Regions from separate parts of the Paenibacillus sp. FSL R7-0216 genome, predicted to be linked through region 3. Evidence: predicted binding sites of a transcription regulator. Region 3 holds the regulator's gene; each other region holds the start of a gene.
What was found. Region 3 encodes Rex, which represses fermentation and respiration genes when NADH is low (regulators of the CRP and FNR family bind a similar motif). Its sites were predicted from a motif close to TTGTGAAATATTTCACAA; they were not measured.
Positions count from the first base shown of each region.

Region 1: a site for Rex is predicted at 1,904-1,921, ahead of MKZ15_RS13010 (polymer-forming cytoskeletal protein). Genes of this name have one in related genera too.
Region 2: a site for Rex is predicted at 4,810-4,827, ahead of MKZ15_RS07665 (DUF2249 domain-containing protein). Genes of this name have one in related genera too.

Region 1 is NZ_CP150222.1:2,876,712-2,883,092, forward strand. It holds gene MKZ15_RS13000 (multidrug efflux MFS transporter) at 1-147, opposite strand, end outside; gene MKZ15_RS13005 (AraC family transcriptional regulator) at 257-1,087, opposite strand; gene MKZ15_RS13010 (polymer-forming cytoskeletal protein) at 1,302-1,844, opposite strand; gene MKZ15_RS13015 (glucose 1-dehydrogenase) at 2,054-2,830, opposite strand; gene MKZ15_RS13020 (TetR/AcrR family transcriptional regulator) at 2,896-3,471, opposite strand; gene MKZ15_RS13025 (discoidin domain-containing protein) at 3,631-6,381, opposite strand, start outside.
Region 2 is NZ_CP150222.1:1,742,778-1,749,158, reverse strand. It holds gene MKZ15_RS07695 (DNA polymerase III subunit alpha) at 1-993, opposite strand, end outside; gene MKZ15_RS07690 (YtrH family sporulation protein) at 1,153-1,482, shown strand; gene MKZ15_RS07685 (hypothetical protein) at 1,479-1,979, shown strand; gene MKZ15_RS07680 (YtpI family protein) at 2,200-2,499, shown strand; gene MKZ15_RS07675 (DRTGG domain-containing protein) at 2,556-3,890, opposite strand; gene MKZ15_RS07670 (YwiC-like family protein) at 3,943-4,665, opposite strand; gene MKZ15_RS07665 (DUF2249 domain-containing protein) at 4,894-5,127, shown strand; gene MKZ15_RS07660 (hypothetical protein) at 5,145-5,504, shown strand; gene MKZ15_RS07655 (DUF2249 domain-containing protein) at 5,505-5,741, shown strand; gene MKZ15_RS07650 (TIGR04053 family radical SAM/SPASM domain-containing protein) at 5,814-6,381, opposite strand, start outside.
Region 3 is NZ_CP150222.1:3,018,587-3,024,967, reverse strand. It holds gene MKZ15_RS13680 (tetratricopeptide repeat protein) at 1-87, shown strand, start outside; gene dinG (ATP-dependent DNA helicase DinG) at 276-3,131, shown strand; gene MKZ15_RS13670 (redox-sensing transcriptional repressor Rex) at 3,150-3,818, shown strand; gene MKZ15_RS13665 (amidohydrolase) at 3,815-5,113, shown strand; gene MKZ15_RS13660 (DUF5590 domain-containing protein) at 5,142-5,627, shown strand; gene MKZ15_RS13655 (phosphotransferase) at 5,725-6,381, shown strand, end outside.

The DNA.
Region 1 (6,381 bases), 140 kb from region 3:
TCCGGAATAACGGGCTACCGCATCGGCCTGATCAACCCCCAGCTGCTTGATGTAGAGCGGCAAAATCGGAGCGATCTGACTCATGCCTACCCCTGTCACGAACATGCCAAACCAGCAGACGATCAAATTTCTTTTCCAAATCGGCATAACCCAAAGCCTTCTTCCTTCTGTAAGAGCTCGCTGTCCACTGCGCGACAATTGAACATTCTTGCAGAATGATCTTAACGCGAAAAACAGCTATGTACCATGCATTATCCTAAACTCCATGGACGATATTGCTGTAAAATTCAGATGGACTGATCCCTTCCGTACGCTTGAAAATTCGGCTGAAGTAAAATTCGTCGGCGAAACCGAGCTCTAATGCAACGTCCTTGATTTTTTTGTCACCGTCCAAGATGAGTTCTTTGGCTTTATCCATTTTAAGTTTGTTGAAGTACTCGATGACCGTATAGCCGGTAGCCTGCTTGAACACTCGCGTCAGATAGTACGTTGACAGTTGCACCAAATCAGACAACTCCGCCAAAGTGAGCCGCTCAGTAAGATGCTCACGCATATGCTGGATCACCTTTTCGACTTTAAGCGCAACCGCGTGATTCTGATTTTGTCTCTTTACCTGTAAGAAGATTTCATATAGCAGCTGCTGCAATCTGGCTCTTGCCAACAGCTCATAACCCGGCAGTTTGGCGGACCAGGCGGCCGTCAGCCTTTGAAAGGCGTCCACGACCAAGTATCCATTTTGCAGTATGCGCATCGGCGGCAACGGCAGCCGTTCATGTTCCTTTCCGATAGACCAAGCGCCTTCGTCATATCCGATGCTCGTAGAGCTGAAGTGGATCGAATAGAAACAGATCGGCTCCTCTTCATCCATTTCAATCGTATGCGGTAACCCCGCTCGCAGGTAAAAGATCAACCCCTCCTGAACGAGATGCTTCTTGCCGCCCAGCGTTAAGCTGCCCTTACCTCCGGTTACAAGCAGCAGCTCATGATGCTGAAGCGTTCTGCTAATTTGGGTCCTGATCTTCTTGCCATCGTTTGGTTGCTTACTATTGCAGTAATGGATATGAAAATAGAGATTATTCAAGTTCATAACCGATCGCCTCCACCGGGTCTTCCGCTGCGGAACGCAGCTACTGCGATTAGAACATACGGCCGGGCAAACCGCAACCTCCCGCCCGCTGAAGAGTGTAGAACTATGATCTGAATGTGGGAGGATAAACGGATCTATGTATTCGTAAAATCATTTTTGGTATAAAAACAAGGCCAACCTGATCGGTTGGCCTTCGTTATGATTAGGACTAAACTTACTTCACTTCTGTTGCGCCCGTTACTTTACCGTCGATTTTCGCGCTAGCTTGCACGTCCGCGTTGGCGAAGTACAGGTTGCCGTCGATCGTAGCGGTTTTATCCAAGTTGAACCCGTTTGCTTCTACATAGACGTCACCTTTCACGGTACCGCCTTGAATTCTCAGGTTTTCACTTTGTACCGTCAGTTTAGGAACCGTCAATGTAAACGAAGCGGTGATGTTGTGATCTTCGTCTTGGGTGTACAGCGCGATTTTACGATAGATGTCTTTTGCAGCATCGTTTTTGTCATGGAATTCACCAGCAACTACAACATCCTTATCGACTGTCAAGTCGTCCAGAATCGCGACGATCCAAGTCCCTTTTTCGCTGACTGCATTCGTGAACGCATCCGCTTGGTTTACGATCGATGCCGTCGTCGTTACGTCGGTTTGTTCAGCGGGTTTATTTGTGTTTTCCGCCGTATTCCCGTTATTCGAACCGCAACCTGCCAGCAACGCCGCTGCAATCCCTGCTACTACCAAACCTTTGACCATTTTCATTTGATTTCCCTCCTGTTTTTATCTTCAGTTTGAATTATAAAAAAAAGTGGAATCATATAATGTGATTTATTTCACTTTTAATGTGCTTTTTTTCACATAACAAGTCACAGCTTGTTCATCATTTTTCCACCTTCCTCCTGTTCGAGTAAACAAGCCGATCGGAAACCGACCGGCTCTGATGTATATGAACCCCCTGACGGGAGGAGTTGTTAACGTTGGGTATGGAGCGGTGTTCCCATCGGTGAAGAGCCTGAGCCCCCATCTACGCTGATTTCCGCCCCGTTGACGAAGGATGCATCGTCTGAAGCCAGAAATAACACGGTATTTGCCAGTTCTATAGGTTCGCCCATTCGGTTCAGCGGGATGCTGCGTTTCAAATAATCTTCCAGCTGATTAAAAGCCGGTGCAGCAGTATCTCCCCAAATCGGCGTTTTCGTGGCGCCCGGCACGACGGTATTGACGCGGATCCCGCGCGGTGCCAGTTCCGAAACCAGAACCCGCGCCATGCTTGTGACCGCCCCTTTGCTTGCAGCATAGGCGGCATACCCCGGACTGCCGGCTTTGGCCAGAACAGAACCGTTCAGGATCACCGAGCCCCCCTCTCTCAAATGGGGCGAAGCCGCTTGAACCGTGAAGAATACACCGGCGACGTTGATATCGAGAATGCGCTTAAACAGGGACGGGTCCGTACTGCCGAGTGGCGTACTTCCGCTGATCCCGGCATTGGCAAACACGATGTCTAATCCGCCAAAAGCTTCCACTGCTGCCGTGACGGCCTTCTCGGCGCTCTCCGGATCAGCCGCGTCCGATACCACGCCAATGCTATTGGATGTGCCCAGCGTATCCACCGCTTTCTTCAAATTGTCCGGGTTCCTTCCCGTTATGACAACTTTCGCCCCTTCGGCTACAAACAATTGGGCCGTGGAGAATCCAATCCCGCTGCTCCCTCCAGTAATCAACGCTACTTTACCTGCTAGTTTTCCCATCGTACTCGCTCCTTTAGATAGATGTTTATTGAGAATGATCATTCTCTTTTGTGCAAAAAAAAAGACTACTTCAACAAAGACAACGTCGTATCGACGATCCGGACGAGCTTCTCTTTATCTTCAACTGTCTTCACCATTACCCTAAGGCCAGCCAAGGCATTATTGAAATAGGACGCGAGCTCCTCCGCGTTCAACGACGGATCTAACTCATCTGATCGTTGTCCGGCTTCGATCAGCCCACGGATCACGATCTCGGAATGCGCCCAACCCTCGGTCACGAAAGCCCTGGCATCCGCGTCGATCGTTGCGAGCTCAACCGCCGTGTTCACCATCAGGCAGCCCGCCGGGAATCCCTTTTCCGGATAGATCACCATTTCGAATAAGGCGCGGATCGCTTCCTTTGTGGAACGGGCTCCGTTCATCGCCTCCACCATCCGTTTCGCGATCACTTCCTGATACCGGTTCAGCGCTCGGACATACAGAGAATGCTTATCGCCGAATGTGTCATACATGCTACGCTTATGAACGCCCATTTGCTCGACCAAATCCTGCATCGACGTTCTCTCATAGCCTTGTTCCCAAAATAGCTTCATCGCTTTCAGCAACACCGTATCCTCGTCAAATTGTTTGGCTCTGGCCAATGGGCGGTCCCTCCTTTCATCTTGAGTTTATCATATTGAGAACGTTCGGTAAAGAATTATTTAGAATTTCCGTTCTCCAATTATTTAATAAAAAAGCAGCTCCCTGCAACGGAAAATTCCGTCCGGGAGCTGAATTCAACTATCTGATCTTGCCGCTTCTTAACGATATAGATTTATTTCGGCAATCGACCACCACCACTCCGGTGTCGTGGAAGTTTGCAGGATCTTTACGTACCGGGCGGATTGCTGTGGGAATGTCGTCACGATTTGCTTGCTAGTTCCGACGTCCTCCGAGACCGTTGTCCAGCTCTCGCCGTCCTCTGAGAGGAGTACCTGGAAGCTGCGGGCATAATCGTTATCGCTGCCTCCCGAATCCATGCTTAATCGGCTGAAATGCCGCTCGCCGCCTAGATCGATCTGTATCCATTGGTCCGGGGATTGCCCCGCGCCGGAGGTCCAGCGGCTGCCTAAGTTATCATCGAACAGCGCCGAGAGATCGGCGTAGGTCGATGCCGTAACCGTCCAGCCCGAGCGGTCCAACGTATTCAAGAGTACTTCCTCCCCATCCTGCGGTTCCGGAATCCATGGGGTCGAATCTGCTGTGTATACCTTCACTTCATGAATCGACCACCAGTGGGGATCGGTTCCCGTCTGTACGACTTTGAGGAACCGAGCCGTCTGCAACGGGAAGGCAGCAGTCACAATCGGACCTTTGCCCGTCCCCGATGCGACGGGACTTCCCCAAGATTCACCGTCCAGCGATACGTACACTTCATAGCCATGTGCGTAATCCTCATGGCTGTGTGCGCTGTCCATCACCATTTGGTCTACCGGCTGCGCCATACCCAAATCAAGTTGGAACCATTCACCGCCGGTTTGTTCGCGGCCGCTCGTCCAGCGGGAACTTTCCACGCCGTCTACGATCGCCCCCGCACTATCGCCGGAGGAGGAGGTAACGATCCAGTTGTCGGGCGTCACTTCTTTCTGCTTGCCGATGCCGTAATCATTGACATAGAGCTCGGCGATCGACCACCACCGGTTCGCCTCGCCGGTTTGCACCAGCTTCAGGTAACGGGCGGTTTGCGTCGGGAACGTGACCGACAAGCGGCCCGCCTGTCCTGGGCCTCCGATGACCGGATCCCCCCAGTTCTCGCCATCGTTTGAAACATAAAGTCGATACGAGCGCGGGTAATCTTCCCCCGCATTGCCCGGATCAAGCACGATGGAATCGAAGCGATGTACCGCGCCTAAATCCACCTTCACCCATTGGCCGCTTGCTTGTTCTCTTCCGTTCGTCCAGAGCGTGTCGCGGTTACCGTCCAGCATGTTTACCGTTACATCCTTCCCCTGGGTGGAGGATGCGGTTACGACCCAGCCGGAGCGATCATCCAACGAGCCATCTGCCGGTTGCGGTGTTACAGGCGGCGCAGCAGCGCCGAACTCGGCCAGCTTCAGCTCGGAAATCGACCACCAGCTGTCCGCAGGCGCTGTCAGCACCATTTTCACATAACGGGCCTGCTGCTTATTTAAGGATACGGCTAGGCTTGGCGATGTACCCGTGTCTGTTGCCACCGGATCGTTCCAGCTTTCACCGTCAGCCGAGACGTAAACCTCATAACCATGCGCGTAATCTCCCCAGTTCGTGCCGGAGTTCATAAATAAGGTATCAAACGTTTGCTCCGAACCCAAATCGATTTGCAGCCAGTCGCCGGGAGCTTGCAAACGTCCCGAAGACCAGCGGGTCGATAAGTCGCCGTCCACCAAGCGCTCGACGCCTTCCGAGCTGGACGAAGCCGTGATCGTCCATTCGCTGCGATCCAGATATTTCACGCCTTGCGAAGGATCTGGTCCTTCCAACACAGTCTCTTCTAGCGGGTTTACTTTCACTTGGGCTTTAGCATATACCGTTGCCGATCCCAATGGCCCATTCGCGCCGAAGAAATGCACGGTCTTGGCGTTATCCGACGGATTCCAGATTTGCGCTGTGTAGACGCCGTCTTTTTCATATACGGTAACGGCCGGATCGTCCGCCCAAATATCCATGGAACGGGTTCCCGTCGACACCATGCTGTGAAGGAACCAATATGCGTTGAATACTTCGTTCTGTTGCATTTGTCGGGTATCCCACTTCGCCAGCGCGCCTTCCGGATCGCCAATCGATTGGAATGGCCAGATGATATGCTGCCACGAACGTTCCGGCTGGCCGCCAAGGTCCTTGATCAATCCGGCATACAGCTCGTTTGTTTTTTGCGGATCCCGTCCATAATACGTCATCCATTCCGCAGGCGGGAGCCAGTGAATGCCGTATATCTGCTCCGGATCGCCGGAGAAATACGTGCCGTACAAATAGGCACTTCCGTAGACATGACCTACGGTAGCGTGCTTGTAGCCTTCTACCCAATTGTCGTGATCATAATTGAACCAATACTGCTCTGCTGCTTTTTCCTCGGTCGTAAAGCCCCAAATGCCGGTATCGCGATATGCGTCATTGCCCGTTACCAGGCCCCACATATATTCGCCAACCCAGCTGAACAGAGCCTCCCCGGCTGCTTCCTGGTTGTTCCCGCTGCGATTGTCCGCATAGCCGCCCGCCCAGGAATGACCTTCGTAAGGGTCAAAGTTGCGGAGCCAAGGGAACTGGCTGTCCGTCTTCGACGGATTCGCATAATCTCGAATCAGCACTTCCACCATCTCGCGATAATCCTGGAGGAACTGCTTATCGTACGTCGCCAGCACGGCGGAAGCAAAGATGTAATAGCCATAGGTGAAATGGTGGTCTGTCAAGCCGGTATTCACGCCGAAACCGCTGCCGTACGGGAAGATGGACCCCCACTCGTCCGAGTAATGGAAATAATACGAGTGCAGCCGTTCTTCCGGCGAATAGGTGTACCAGTCCGTCAAAATGTCTTT
Region 2 (6,381 bases), 1.3 Mb from region 3:
GTAACGCAGCCGCTGTTCCAGCTTCTCCCGCTCTGCCGGATCTTGCCAAATGTCCAGTTGACCATAACGTTCAACCAATCCTTGCTCACACAACTCCGCCAGGTAACTTCCCGCGGTTTGTCCCTCCGGAATCGGACGGTATGCCGGTAAAATATGCCGGTCAAACTCCAGCTCCAACTCGCAGGAATCGGCAATTTTCGCCGTATTGGCATACGCCTCCGGCAAATGGGGAAACAGCAAGGCCATTTCCGCGGCAGTTTTCAGATAAAGCTGATTGGTATGCATTTTAAGCCGGTCTTCGTCATCCACCGTTTTACCCGTACCCACGCAAATGAGCACGTCCTGCACCTCTGCGTCCTGTTGGCTCAAGTAATGTGCGTCATTGGTGACCACAAGCTGCGCCCCGATTTCCCCGGCCAATTGGACGAGTTGCGGATTCACTTTCTTCTGCTCGGGGATGCCATGGTCCTGAAGCTCCAGGTAAAAATCCTCGCCAAACGCCGCCTGATACCGGAGTGCGGCTTTTTTCGCTTCCTCATAATGGCCTCTCAGCAGATGGAAAGGGACCTCTCCGCCTAAACAGGCACTAAGACAGACCAGGCCTTCACGATGCCGTTCGAGCGCGTCCCAGTCGATTCGCGGCTTGTAATGGAAGCCCTCAAGGTGACCAATGGAGCTGAGCCTCATCAAGTTGCGGTACCCCGTCTCATTTTTGGCCAGCAAAATCAAGTGATGAATCGGCTGGTCCTGCCGGCTTCCCCGTTCCTTGCGCGAGCCTGCCGTAAAATACACCTCGCAGCCGATGATCGGCTTGATGCCGTGCTTTTTACACAATTTATAAAAAGGAACCGCGCCGTACATGACCCCGTGATCCGTCAGCGCCAGCGCCTTCATGCCGGAGGCCGCGGCCTTGGCAACGAGGTCCTCGAGCCGGGCGGCCCCGTCCAGCAAGCTGTATTCACTATGTACGTGCAAATGAACAAAGCTGTCCATGCGATCCCTTCCTTTCGGATTTATTTCACAAACTAAGCCAAATCAGGTTCAACCGTCGACTTTTGAACTACCTTTATTGAATATTTTATCATACATGGCTAGGCCTCGCCCATAGACTGGTAGAAAGACCGGACAAACCTCGGAAAGGGGCAAACGCGCATGAGTACGTTTTTGACCAAAGCGGTGATGGATTTCTTTATCGCCTTCGGGATCGTGGTGGGGGGCGCCATGGTGGGCGGCATCGGTGCCGTCGTTTCACTCCAACCGCCAACGCACACGATGCTGGACATCGCCGACCGCATTAAAATATGGGCGCTCGCCGCTGCCGTAGGCGGCACGATCGACCCGATGCGGGTCATCGAGAGCAATTTTTTTGACGGGAACCTGTCTCCGGCCATCAAACAAATCTTGTACCTGCTGTTTGCCTTTCTCGGTGCGCATATGGGTTCGGAGCTGGTGCGTTGGATGTGCGGGGGAGGCCGAGGATGACCGAAGAGGCGAAACAGCCGAAGCTTACGGGCTTCCGCAGGTTTATGCAGTTTACCGCTGTGTTTATCCTCGGCATGGTCATGGGCAGCATCGTCTACAACGTGATCTATCAGACAAGCTACAATTTGCTTTGGATCCAGAACAAGGATCTCACGATCCAGCTGCATCAGGCAGAAGAGGATATCCGGACATTAAAAAAATACAACAACCGCTCGACCGTCATCAAAGAGATTAAGGTTCGCGTGGAGGAACGAGATCCCCCGCTCGATTCGCTCGCGGTTAAAGAGGTGGCCGAGCAGCTTCATAACGAGTTGGAGGTGCTGCGGGGCCGCAATATTTTCGATATCGACTCCGATGCCAAAATGGCCCGAACGCTGTTGAACCGCAAAATCTATGTCGTGCGCGATAAGGAGTATAGTATTCAGATCAAAACGATGTTGGTGAGCGATGGGGTGCTGCAGGTTTGGGTGGATATGAGGCCCTATATTCGTCTCTAGCAAATCATGCTAAAATAGAGGTAATCTTGGATTCACCATTTTATATGATTTTTCATATAGAAATGGGCCAAAATTGTTAAAAAGACCAATTCTATATGAAATTTCATATAGAATATAGATATTTTGGCTTTTGAGCGCGAATATATATGATTTTTCGAACACAATCCTGCGGGGAGGCTATCCCCCTAACATTATGTTTATAAAGGAGCTAGTTGAATCAATGATCCAAACCATCCAATACGTTCTTTACGCTATCCTGATCATCTGCTGCGTGGGCTCGGTCTTCTTCAGCTTCAAGTCGCGGCGTTCGCTCGATCCGCAAACGCGGGGGATGGCGGCCGCCAAAATGAACATCTTTATGGGCGTGATGCTGATCATTCTGGCCCTCATTCAAATGTTCATGTTTAGCGGTTCGACGCTGCGGGTTGTCATCGGCGCCGTGTTTATGGTGCTGGGGGCATTCAACATTTTTGCCGGCATCCGCAACCACGGCTTGTATGCAAGGCAGAAACAGGGATAACCTCGGCCGCTCCGCCGTTAGCTATCCCCGTCCCCTGTCGCTTACCTATCCCAACCTCACGCGTGGTCGATCGACTGCAACGTCATGACCGCCTTGGAGATGAGGGAGTCCTGATACGTCAACATGATCTCCAGCTTACAAGCCCGGCGGCTCATCTCCAGCAGCACAGGAGTGATGACGATCGGGTTTTCAATTTGCACCGGACGCACGAAATAGGTGGTGATATTGTCGACGACAAAGTCGCCGCCGCTGGTGTCCTTGGCCGCGCGAAGCCCCGCCTGGGTCATTAGCGAAGTCAGAACCCCGTGCGAAATCGTCCCCAAATCGGTGGACATCTGCGGCGTAATCATTCCGCGGAAAAATAACTTCCCCTCTTCGTCCCGCTCCTCGGCAAACCCATTCCACATCAAATGCTCAAACGTTTCGCCTAGCTGCGGCTGATTGCGCACGTCCCGCATGGCCTGCAGCACCTCACGACGCGTCACCGACGAGACCAGCTTCCGATTGCGGTCGACAACGGGCAAGAAATCGATTCCTTCCCATACCATGATTTGCGCGGCGGAAGCCAGCGATGTCTGCAGGCCGACGGTAATCGGATGGCGAGTCATACATTTCTCGATGGACTGGTCGCCGCTAAGCTCCTCGACATTCTTTCGGCTGACGATCCCGATGACCCGATTCCATTCATCCACAACCGGAAAATGCTGATTTCCCGTCTCCAATGACAACTGGTCAAAATCGGAAATGTTGCTCGTCGCCTTCAGCATATTCACCCGCGGCTTGCGGCTGACGATGTCTTCCACGAGCATGATTTTCTTCTTGATCAAGCGGTCAAACAACGCGCGGTTAATCATGGAAGCGACGGTAAACGTATCATGACGCGATGAAATGATCGGCAAAGACAGCTTGTCCGCCAAAGCCTTGACCTCGCGGCTCGTCCCGAAACCCCCGGTGATCAGCACGCCGGCGCCTTGCTCCAGGGCCAGCGAATGGGCATTGTCGCGGTTCCCGATAATCAACAGGCTGCCGGCGTCGATGTATCTGGCCATGGCATCGATTTTCATCGCACCGATGACGTATTTGTTCAGCGTTTTGTCCAAACCTTCCCCACCGCCGAGTACATGGCCCTCCACGATGTCCACCACGTCGCCAAAGGTTAACTGGTCGGAGATGTTCCGCGGCTTCTTCTCTACGCGAACGGTGCCGATCCGCTCCTTCGTAATGACGATCCCCAGGTTCTCCGCTTCCTTTACCGCCCGGTAAGCGGTGCCTTCGCTGACGCTCAGCGTTTTGGCCAGCTTGCGTACGGATATTTTCGTCCCGATCTTCAGTCCTTCGATATGCTGGAGCAGCTGTTCGTGTTTTGTGACGCTTTCCTCCGGTCCCTCCAACTGTTATACCCCCCTGCCCGAATCTGTACTATTCTGTATTCATTATACACCTTCAAGCGTAGGTCATCCAGACGGCGGCAAGAACGATAACAGAATAGACAATTTCCAGCATACCGGACGGTTTCGCGGTGATTCCTGTCCGTGGGAACCAGACCGCCCGTGCCAGCAATACCACTGCAGCCAGTCCCAATGCCGGAGACAGAAGCCAGAGCCCCAGAAGCGCCAGGACCAGATGGTAGGCTACGGAATAGGCATAGAATCGCTTGTTGTTCCGTTCGCGGATAATCGTTTTTACATAAAAGGCGGTTCCGATGAAGTACGCCGTGCTGATCAGGAACAATTCCATAGCCAGCCGGAGATCGGTCCCTCCTCCAAGTTTGTAGGAGATAAATACCATCAGGCTGAATTGCACGATAGCGGCAATATCGTTCAGCAAAGCGCGTTCTCGCTTTCGCTTGGCATAGAGGGCATTAATCGCAAACAGCGGAACGAAGAGGAGCGCCATTAGCAGAACGATGGGACGGAACAGAACCAAAGCGGCCGCCGCAGGGACTAACAGCGCACCATAGAACAGCACCGGTTTGCGGAAGCGGGCCGCTTTTCCCGTCCGAATCCACTGCAACAGGGGAAACATCAGCAAATAGATCAGAAGCCAGCAAACAAACAACAGTCCGTGAATCGCCCCGGGGGTAGAGGCGAGCATCCCGAACAGAAACGGAACGACCAGCATCGCCCAGGCTCCGTGCTGATTGGGAATATAATCTCGGATTCGCACGTCATTGGTTCCTCCTTCATCTTCGAGTAAAGCCTAAATTACGGACATTATAATCAGTTGGCCTAAGCATCCCAGTGACAGGAATCACTGGAACCATGGCGTCTTCCGGACAAATCCAAACAGAAATTTTCACCGGCAATTGACTTGTGACTGATATCACAATCATTCTGCTTCCCGTTGATATAATGAGGTCGAATCGTTAAATTTTTAACTTTAGGAGGACTTCACATGAGTCAATTCAAAGCTACTGTCAACGCTACCGAATATCCGCCGCAGCTCAAGCATAAGACGATTTTTGCCGCTTACAATTCCTTGGAGCCGGGGGAAGCCATGCTGCTGATCAACGACCATGACCCGGTGCCGCTCCGTTTTCAGTTCGAAGCGATGCATCCCGGCGGTTTTACTTGGGAGTACATTGAGCAAGGGCCCGAGATGTTCCAGGTGAAAATCGGTAAAAATTAAAGCAGGGGGAATGCCCTATGGCTACGATTACGGTTATCGATGACAAGACGATCCAAATCGCCGTGGAACTGGAGGATGCCTTGCGCATGATTCAGGAAGCGGAGAGCAACCTCGAGCGGTACGCGGGTGAGATCCTCACGATCGCCGAGAAAATGCCGGAATTTCAATACACGTATTTCTGTTTCTACGCCTATGACACCGCCACCTTGTTTGAAAAAATGTTAGGGATCGATCCGAAGCAGTATTTGTCCTTCTCGCTGGATGCGCCGGACTCGTTCTTCTATACCCTTTACGGCGGCATGAAAGGACTTAGCGGTGCGGCACGGCTGTGCCAAGCGTTTGCAACCGAACGGACCGACGTGGAGGTGAATGTGTAAATGGCAGACCGCATTGTTGAACTCGACGTTCGCCCGTTTCTTCGCCGAGGCGAGGAACCGTTCAGTGTGATCATGGACACGGTCGGGAAGCTGGAAAAGGGCGAGACTTTCGTTCTGCACGCCACCATGAATCCCGTCCCGCTTCTAAAGGTGCTTGAAGGTAAGGGCTACAGCCATGCTTCCGAGCAATTGGCTGAGGATCATTGGAAAGTGACATTTGAACCTCTTCCATCCTAATGCCCATCCGTTGGATTTACAAGAATGAAAAGGAGGCCGATCGGCCTCCTTTTTTGCATTGCGTGATTTTGCTCACGGTTGATCGTGACTGTTGTAGCCCCGAGGAATGTAGGAGCAGTACGGATCGCTTTCCAAATAATCGCCGGTTACCGCATAGGCCCTTGCCCTGGAGCCGCCGCATAGCTCCTTGAATTCGCAGGCTCCGCACTTGCCCTTAAGCAAGGATTTATCTCTTAACTGCTGCAAAATCGGCGAATTTCGATAGATTTCCACCAACGAAGTATCTCGGACATTTCCGCAATTCACCGGCAGAAAACCACTCGGATACACCTCGCCAATATGGCTGATAAATACGAATCCGTCTCCGTCGTTTACGCCTTTAGGCGATCGGCCGAGTACATCCTTTCGTTTGGGCGTTGCCGAGCCCCCCTCTACGGAAGCGGCGATTCGCCTCTGCTGCTGCATGAATACCCGGCGGTAATGGGGCGCTTCCGTCGCTTTAATGCCGTAAGGCATCTCCCGTTGCAGGTTCGCCAGCCAAATCATCACCTGCTCATGCTCTTCCGGTGTAATCATGTCTTTCGTCATTCCCCGCCCCGTTGGTACAAGGAAGAACACGCTCCAGAGCACCGCCCCCATC
Region 3 (6,381 bases):
TTGCCCGAGCCACTGGCCAATTTGGAGGCCTGCACGCACAGCACGGGGAAATTGCATTACAGTCCGGAACTGACTTCCTTATTGTAGGTCTCATTCCGATTGAACGCACTTATTTACGGCTTGAATCATGAAGCGATGCGAAATTCCGCTTAAAGCGGCGCATCGCTTGTTTTGTTTTTGTGATTTTTATTACAGATCCCGTTTGTATTAATTTTCAAATCGGTTATCTTCTGTTATGCTGTAAAGAGACTGGAATGAAGGGACAATTAATAGCAATGAAATACGCAGTGCTTGATTTTGAAACGACGGGTAACCAGTCCTCCGATGAAATTATTCAAGTGGGACTTGCCATTATAGAACCGGATAAGACGATATCGCAGGTGTATCGTTCCTTCGTGAAACCAGGTGTTCCGATCCCTCCTTTTATTACGGGATTGACGGGAATTGCAGAGGAAGATGTCAAGGATGCGCCGGAGCTAGACGAAGTGATGGTGGAGATGGTTCCGCTTCTAAACGACGTCGTCTTGGTCGGGCACAATGTTGCATTCGATTTTAATTTCTTGCAGAGCGCTTTGGACAAAACAGGCTATTTGCCGTTTACCGGCCGCATTCTGGATACGATGGATTTCTTGAAAATCCTGTTTCCTTCGCTTACTTCCTATCAGCTCGGGCTGGTGGCGGCGGAGTTTGAAGTGGAGCATGATCGGCCGCATCAGGCGGACAGCGATGCGCTGGCGACGGCGCTCATTTTCCTGAAATGTCTGGAGGAATGCGCGCAGTTGCCGCTGTTGACTTTGCAGCGTCTGGCCGATCTGTTTGCAGGCGAGGACAGCGATTTGGGCTGGTTTTTCGATGCGATGACGCAGGAGAAGGAACGCGAGGCGGTGCCAAGCGAAGATGGTTTCGTGTACTATCGTCAATTCGCCCTGCAGGTGGAGGATTGGCTGGACATCCAAGCGCCAAGGGACAGTTCGGATCGAAATCCGCTGGCGGATGTGACGTTCGAGCAGTTCATGGAACAGGTTCGGGAACGGCTGCGAGAGCGTTTGCCGCAGTATGAGGAGCGAGAAGCCCAGAACATGATGCTGAATGAGGTCATGCGGGCTTTCGAGGAAGACAAGCATCTGCTGGTCGAAGCCGGAACGGGGACCGGTAAATCCTTGGGATATCTCCTGCCGGCCATTTACCACAGTGTAAAGAATGAAGAGAAGGTAATGGTCAGCACTCATACCATCAACCTGCAGGAGCAGCTGCGGGAGCGCGACGTGCCGCTATTGACGGAAGTCGTGCCTTTTCCTTTCCGCGCAGCCGTATTTAAAGGAAGGCAGCATTATTTGTGCTTGCGCAAATTTGAACATAAAATGAATAGAAAAGACTTCGCAACACCTAAAGAAGAGGTGATGACGGCCGCGCAAATGGTTGTGTGGCTGACACAAACGGAAAACGGCGACGATGAAGAGTTGAATCTCGGAAACCGCGGCGGCGACTTCTGGGAGACGGTAGCCAGTGAATCGGAATCCTGCTTAGGCCGATCCTGCCCCTGGTTCCGCAAATGCTTCTATCATCGTGCCAAACACGAAGCCGGAGTAGCTGACGTGGTCATCACGAACCACTCTAAATTGTTTACGGACATTCAGGCCGGGCACCAGCTGCTACCAGGCTATGAGCGGCTGGTCATCGATGAGGCGCATCATTTGGAAGATGTGGCCGGCAAGCATCTTGGCATTCATATGAAATACTTTACGGTGGTCCATACGCTGACCCGGTTGTTTAAAGACAGCAAGACAGGGCAGCTGGCTAATCTTCGGAGCTCGATAGATGCGTCGTCCGCGGAGAAAGCTGCGGAATGGTGCGCAGTGATCGATGGCATCTACCCAGTGTTGGTGGATGTGAAAGAGAGCTGGGACAAGCTCAGCGAGCTGCTGTTCAGCTTGATGCCGGATCGCAGCGATGCGGCCCCCGGCGATCCGGGGCAATTCGTATATCGGCTGCTGCCGACCCGAAAGCCGAAGGATTGGGAGACACTGACCGCGCTCGAAAACCAGATTTACGTGGGTCTGGGCGACGTGCTTCGAAAAGGGGATCGTCTCCTGTCCGAGATTCGGGAGGAGCAGGATGATTATGCTGCGGAAAGCCTGCTTACCGATATCAGCGGCTTGTTTAAGGATTTAGCTGGAGAACGGGAATCACTGCGGTTCTTCATGAAGCTGGAAAGCGAAGACACAGTTTATTGGATGGAAGCCAACGGGAATTACCGCAGCCGCTCGCTGCAAATGTACGCGGTGCCGATTGACGTTAGCGCCCAGTTGAAGGAATTTTTCTTCGATCGGAAAAAAAGCGTCGTTATGACTTCCGCGACATTGTCAGTCGATAAGTCGTTTCAATATATGATCGAGCAGTTGGGTCTGACGGAGGCGGCGGAAGAGGAACGGTTGATTACGTCGATGTTGCCATCTCCGTTTAATTACCGGGACCAGGCACTCTTAGTCATTCCGCGTGATTTTCCGAGCGTAAAGGGCAGCGTGGGAGATGATCACTTCATTAACACGTTGGTGCAGTCGTTGGCAGATTCCGCGGTGGCTACTCAAGGCCGCATGCTGGTGCTGTTTACGTCCTACCGGATGCTGAGACAGGTGTATGACCCGCTGAAAGAGTTGCTCTCGGCGCAGGGGATCACCGTCATCGGGCAAGGGATGGACAGCGGTAGCCGTACCAAGCTGACTCGGCGCTTCCAGGGTCAAAATGCATCGGTATTGCTGGGGACGAGCAGTTTCTGGGAAGGGGTAGATATCCCCGGCGAGGCGCTGACAAGTTTAGCGATCGTGCGGCTGCCTTTTCAACCGCCGAACCATCCGCTGGTGGAAGCCAAGAGTGAGCGACTGCAGCGGGAGAAGAAAAACCCATTTATGAAGTTATCCGTCCCGCAGGCGGTTATCCGCTTCAAGCAAGGATTCGGGCGACTCGTCCGTTCCTCGCAGGATCGTGGCATCGTAATCGTTTATGATACCCGTATCCTGGAGTCTTACTATGGGAAGTATTTTTTATACTCTTTGCCCGGACCGAAGATGGAGCATATGCCGATGAATCAAATGGTACCTCGCATCTCGGAATGGTTGAATCCCGAAGCCTAAACCGCTTTATTGATCGCATTGAAGAATAGGGGGAAACGAAGCATGAAGTCAGAAAAAATTTCGGACGCCGTCGTCCGCAGACTGCCGGTTTACCTGCGTTTCTTGAACGAACTCAGCCGCAGGGAGGTCCCCACGGTCTCCTCGCAGGAGCTGGGCCAGAAGTTGGATCTGAATCCCGCGCAAATCCGCAAGGATTTAGCGTATTTCGGCGATTTTGGTCGGAAGGGGATCGGCTATGACGTGGCTTACCTAATCGAGAAGATTCAACAGATTCTCAACTTGGACCAGCAAATTAACGTGGCGTTAGTCGGTGCCGGTAATCTAGGGCAAGCCCTTTCGAATTATAATGCTTATTTGAAGGATAATATGAAAATCGTCGCCGTGTTCGACGCATCGCCAGCAAAGATCGGTACCCAAATCAACAACATCACGATTCAACCGATTGAGGAGCTGGTAGCTACGGTACGAGCGAATAATATCCGTATTGGGATCATAACGGTACCTGACACAGAAGCCCAGCGCGTGGCAGACGAGCTGGTTGCGGCCGGGATCGGAGCCATCTTGAACTTCGCGCCAACGATTCTCAAGGTGCCGTCGGAAGTGCGGATTCATGCGGCCGATTTCACTACAGACCTGCTTAGCTTGGCATATTATCTGGAGGATGGAAAGGAACAAGCCAACGTATGAGTCGTAAATGGTTAATTAAGAACGGGACGTTTGCCGTACTGGAGACCAATCGCCCCGTGATTCATGGATATATGCTTGTTGAAGGCGATTCGATCACCTATATCGGAGAAGAGCGCCCGGAAGGCGTGGAAGGCGCCGAAACGTTTGACGGCAAAGGCTTGTTATTTTTGCCGGGACTGATTAATACCCATGGTCATGCGGCGATGTCGCTGTTGCGCGGTTATGGGGATGACATGGTACTGCAAACCTGGCTGCAGGAGAAAATGTGGCCGATGGAAGCCAAGTTTACCGCTGCTGACGTTTATGCCGGAACGGCGCTGTCCGTACTGGAAATGCTTAAAGGCGGTACGACCACGTTCTTGGATATGTACGATCAGATGGACGAAGTCGCCAAGGTTGTCGAGGAATCCGGCATTCGCGCCGTGCTGATGCGCGGAGCGATCGGGCTATGCTCGCCGGAAGAGCAGGATCAGAAGCTTAAAGAAGCGATCGCGTTTGCCCAGAATTGGCACGGTAAAGCGGAAGGACGCATCACGACGATGATGTCGCCTCATGCGCCATATACCTGTCCGCCGGCTTTCATCGAGAAGTTCGTACAAGCCGCCCACGATCTCGATCTACCGATGCATACGCATATGTCGGAGACACGCGCCGAGGTGGAGCAGAACGTGAACGATTACGGCGTTCGCCCGGTAGAGCACCTACGGAAGCTGGGCATGTTCTCCCGCCCGACGCTGCTCGCCCATGCCGTACATTTGACGGACGAGGAAATCGAGGTCTTGGCTTCTCATGGCGTTACCGTCTCTCATAATCCGGGTAGCAACTTAAAGTTGGCCAGCGGCGTTGCCAGAGTACCGGAGCTCCTGAAGAAGGGAGTCGTGGTATCGCTGGGTACTGACGGTGCAGCCAGCAACAATAACCTGGACATGCTGGAGGAGATTCGTTTGGCCGCGCTGATTCATAAAGGCGTATCCGGGGATCCGACGGCGATTCCGGCTCTAGAAGCACTCAAGATGGGGACGGAGTACGGCGCGAAGTCGGTCTTCTTGCCGAACACCGGGAAGCTTGCGGCTGGCATGAAGGCGGATTTCATCGCCTTGAACACGGAGCAGGCTCATTTTCTGCCGCGAACGGATTTCATCTCGCACACCGTGTATTCTGCTGGACCAAAAGACGTGGAGCACGTTTGGGTGAATGGCAAACAGGTCGTCAAACACGGGGCTTGCCTGACGCTTGATGAGGAGCGTATTCGGCACGACGCTCAAGCTGCGTTCGAGGGACTGCTGGCACGGTAATACGCTAGGATAGGAAAGGAAGAGAAGGTTGAGGAAGCGAACCCAATGGATTCTGCTGTCCATCGTGATCCTGTTGATCGTGCTCCTTGGTCTCCACCGGTTTTATCTATACATTCATGAGGATACGTGGAGAGCCGAAAGAGAGGCCGTTCAACAGGCGAAGCAGGAGACGGACCTGGTCCAGGGAGACGAGGTGTGGAAGTCGGTATGGGATGAAGTCACCTGGGTCGTGCAGGGGGAAGACGAATCCGGACGTAAAATGATGGTTTGGCTCCGAGAAGGACAGGACCCTGAGGTGCGATTGCTATCGGAAGGGAAGTCCGAGAATCAGGTTCGAGCCATCATCAAACAGACGTTGCCGGGTATCCAGGTAGTCCGTCTGCTGCCGGGCATTTACAATAACCAACTGGTCTGGCAGCTGTTCTACAAACAGAAGGACCACCACTATTATCGGTTCTTCAGTTTTACAACGGGCGAACCGCTACCGGAAGTGTTCACCCTGCCGAATCGCTGACGGGTCGTCGTAAATAGAAATATTCCTAATAAACGGTTTCGAGGTTTAGGCGAAAAGCCTGAATGGCGAGACCGTTTTTTTGTAAGGAGGGAAAGGCATGGAGTTGCTCGATCCTACAGGGCAAGAGAATAAGGTGTGGGAAGACTTGAAACAAGCGTTTAACCATCATTTTTCTAGTCCAATCCGGCAGGCTATTCCTATTAAAAGAGGTTGGTTAAATTATAAATGGAAAATTACCACGGATTTCGGTGAATTTGTGCTTAAGCAATATAATAGGGAGCGGTTTAAGTCCTATCGGCCCGAAACGTTGCAATTGGCCTTATCGCAACAAATGCGATTAAGTGAACTTGGTTTTCCGTGCCCTTCGCTTCTTACCTCGAACGGGAATAGGATGCTTGAGTCGGACAGTGGTGAAAAGTTCATTGTAATGGGGTATTGTCAGGGACTACTTGTTCCGCCGGGACAATCCAACATCCATCAAGTCTATGATTTAGGACGGGTCACAGGCCAAATGCATCGGTTTTTGAATGACGGGACGTTGGGACGGAAGGAATCCGCCTTGTTTTGCCCTCCCGCTCGCGAGGAGCGATTGGAGCATTGGATTACGCTTCAGGAGCAAGCTCTTCGCAGCGGCAACCTCTTATTGTCGAGTGAGATTGAAACGCAACGCATTGCAACGGAAAACGTTGACCTGGGACGATTTGAACAGATTGCATCGGGGTGGGCGCATCGGGATCTTTGGATGGACAATTTG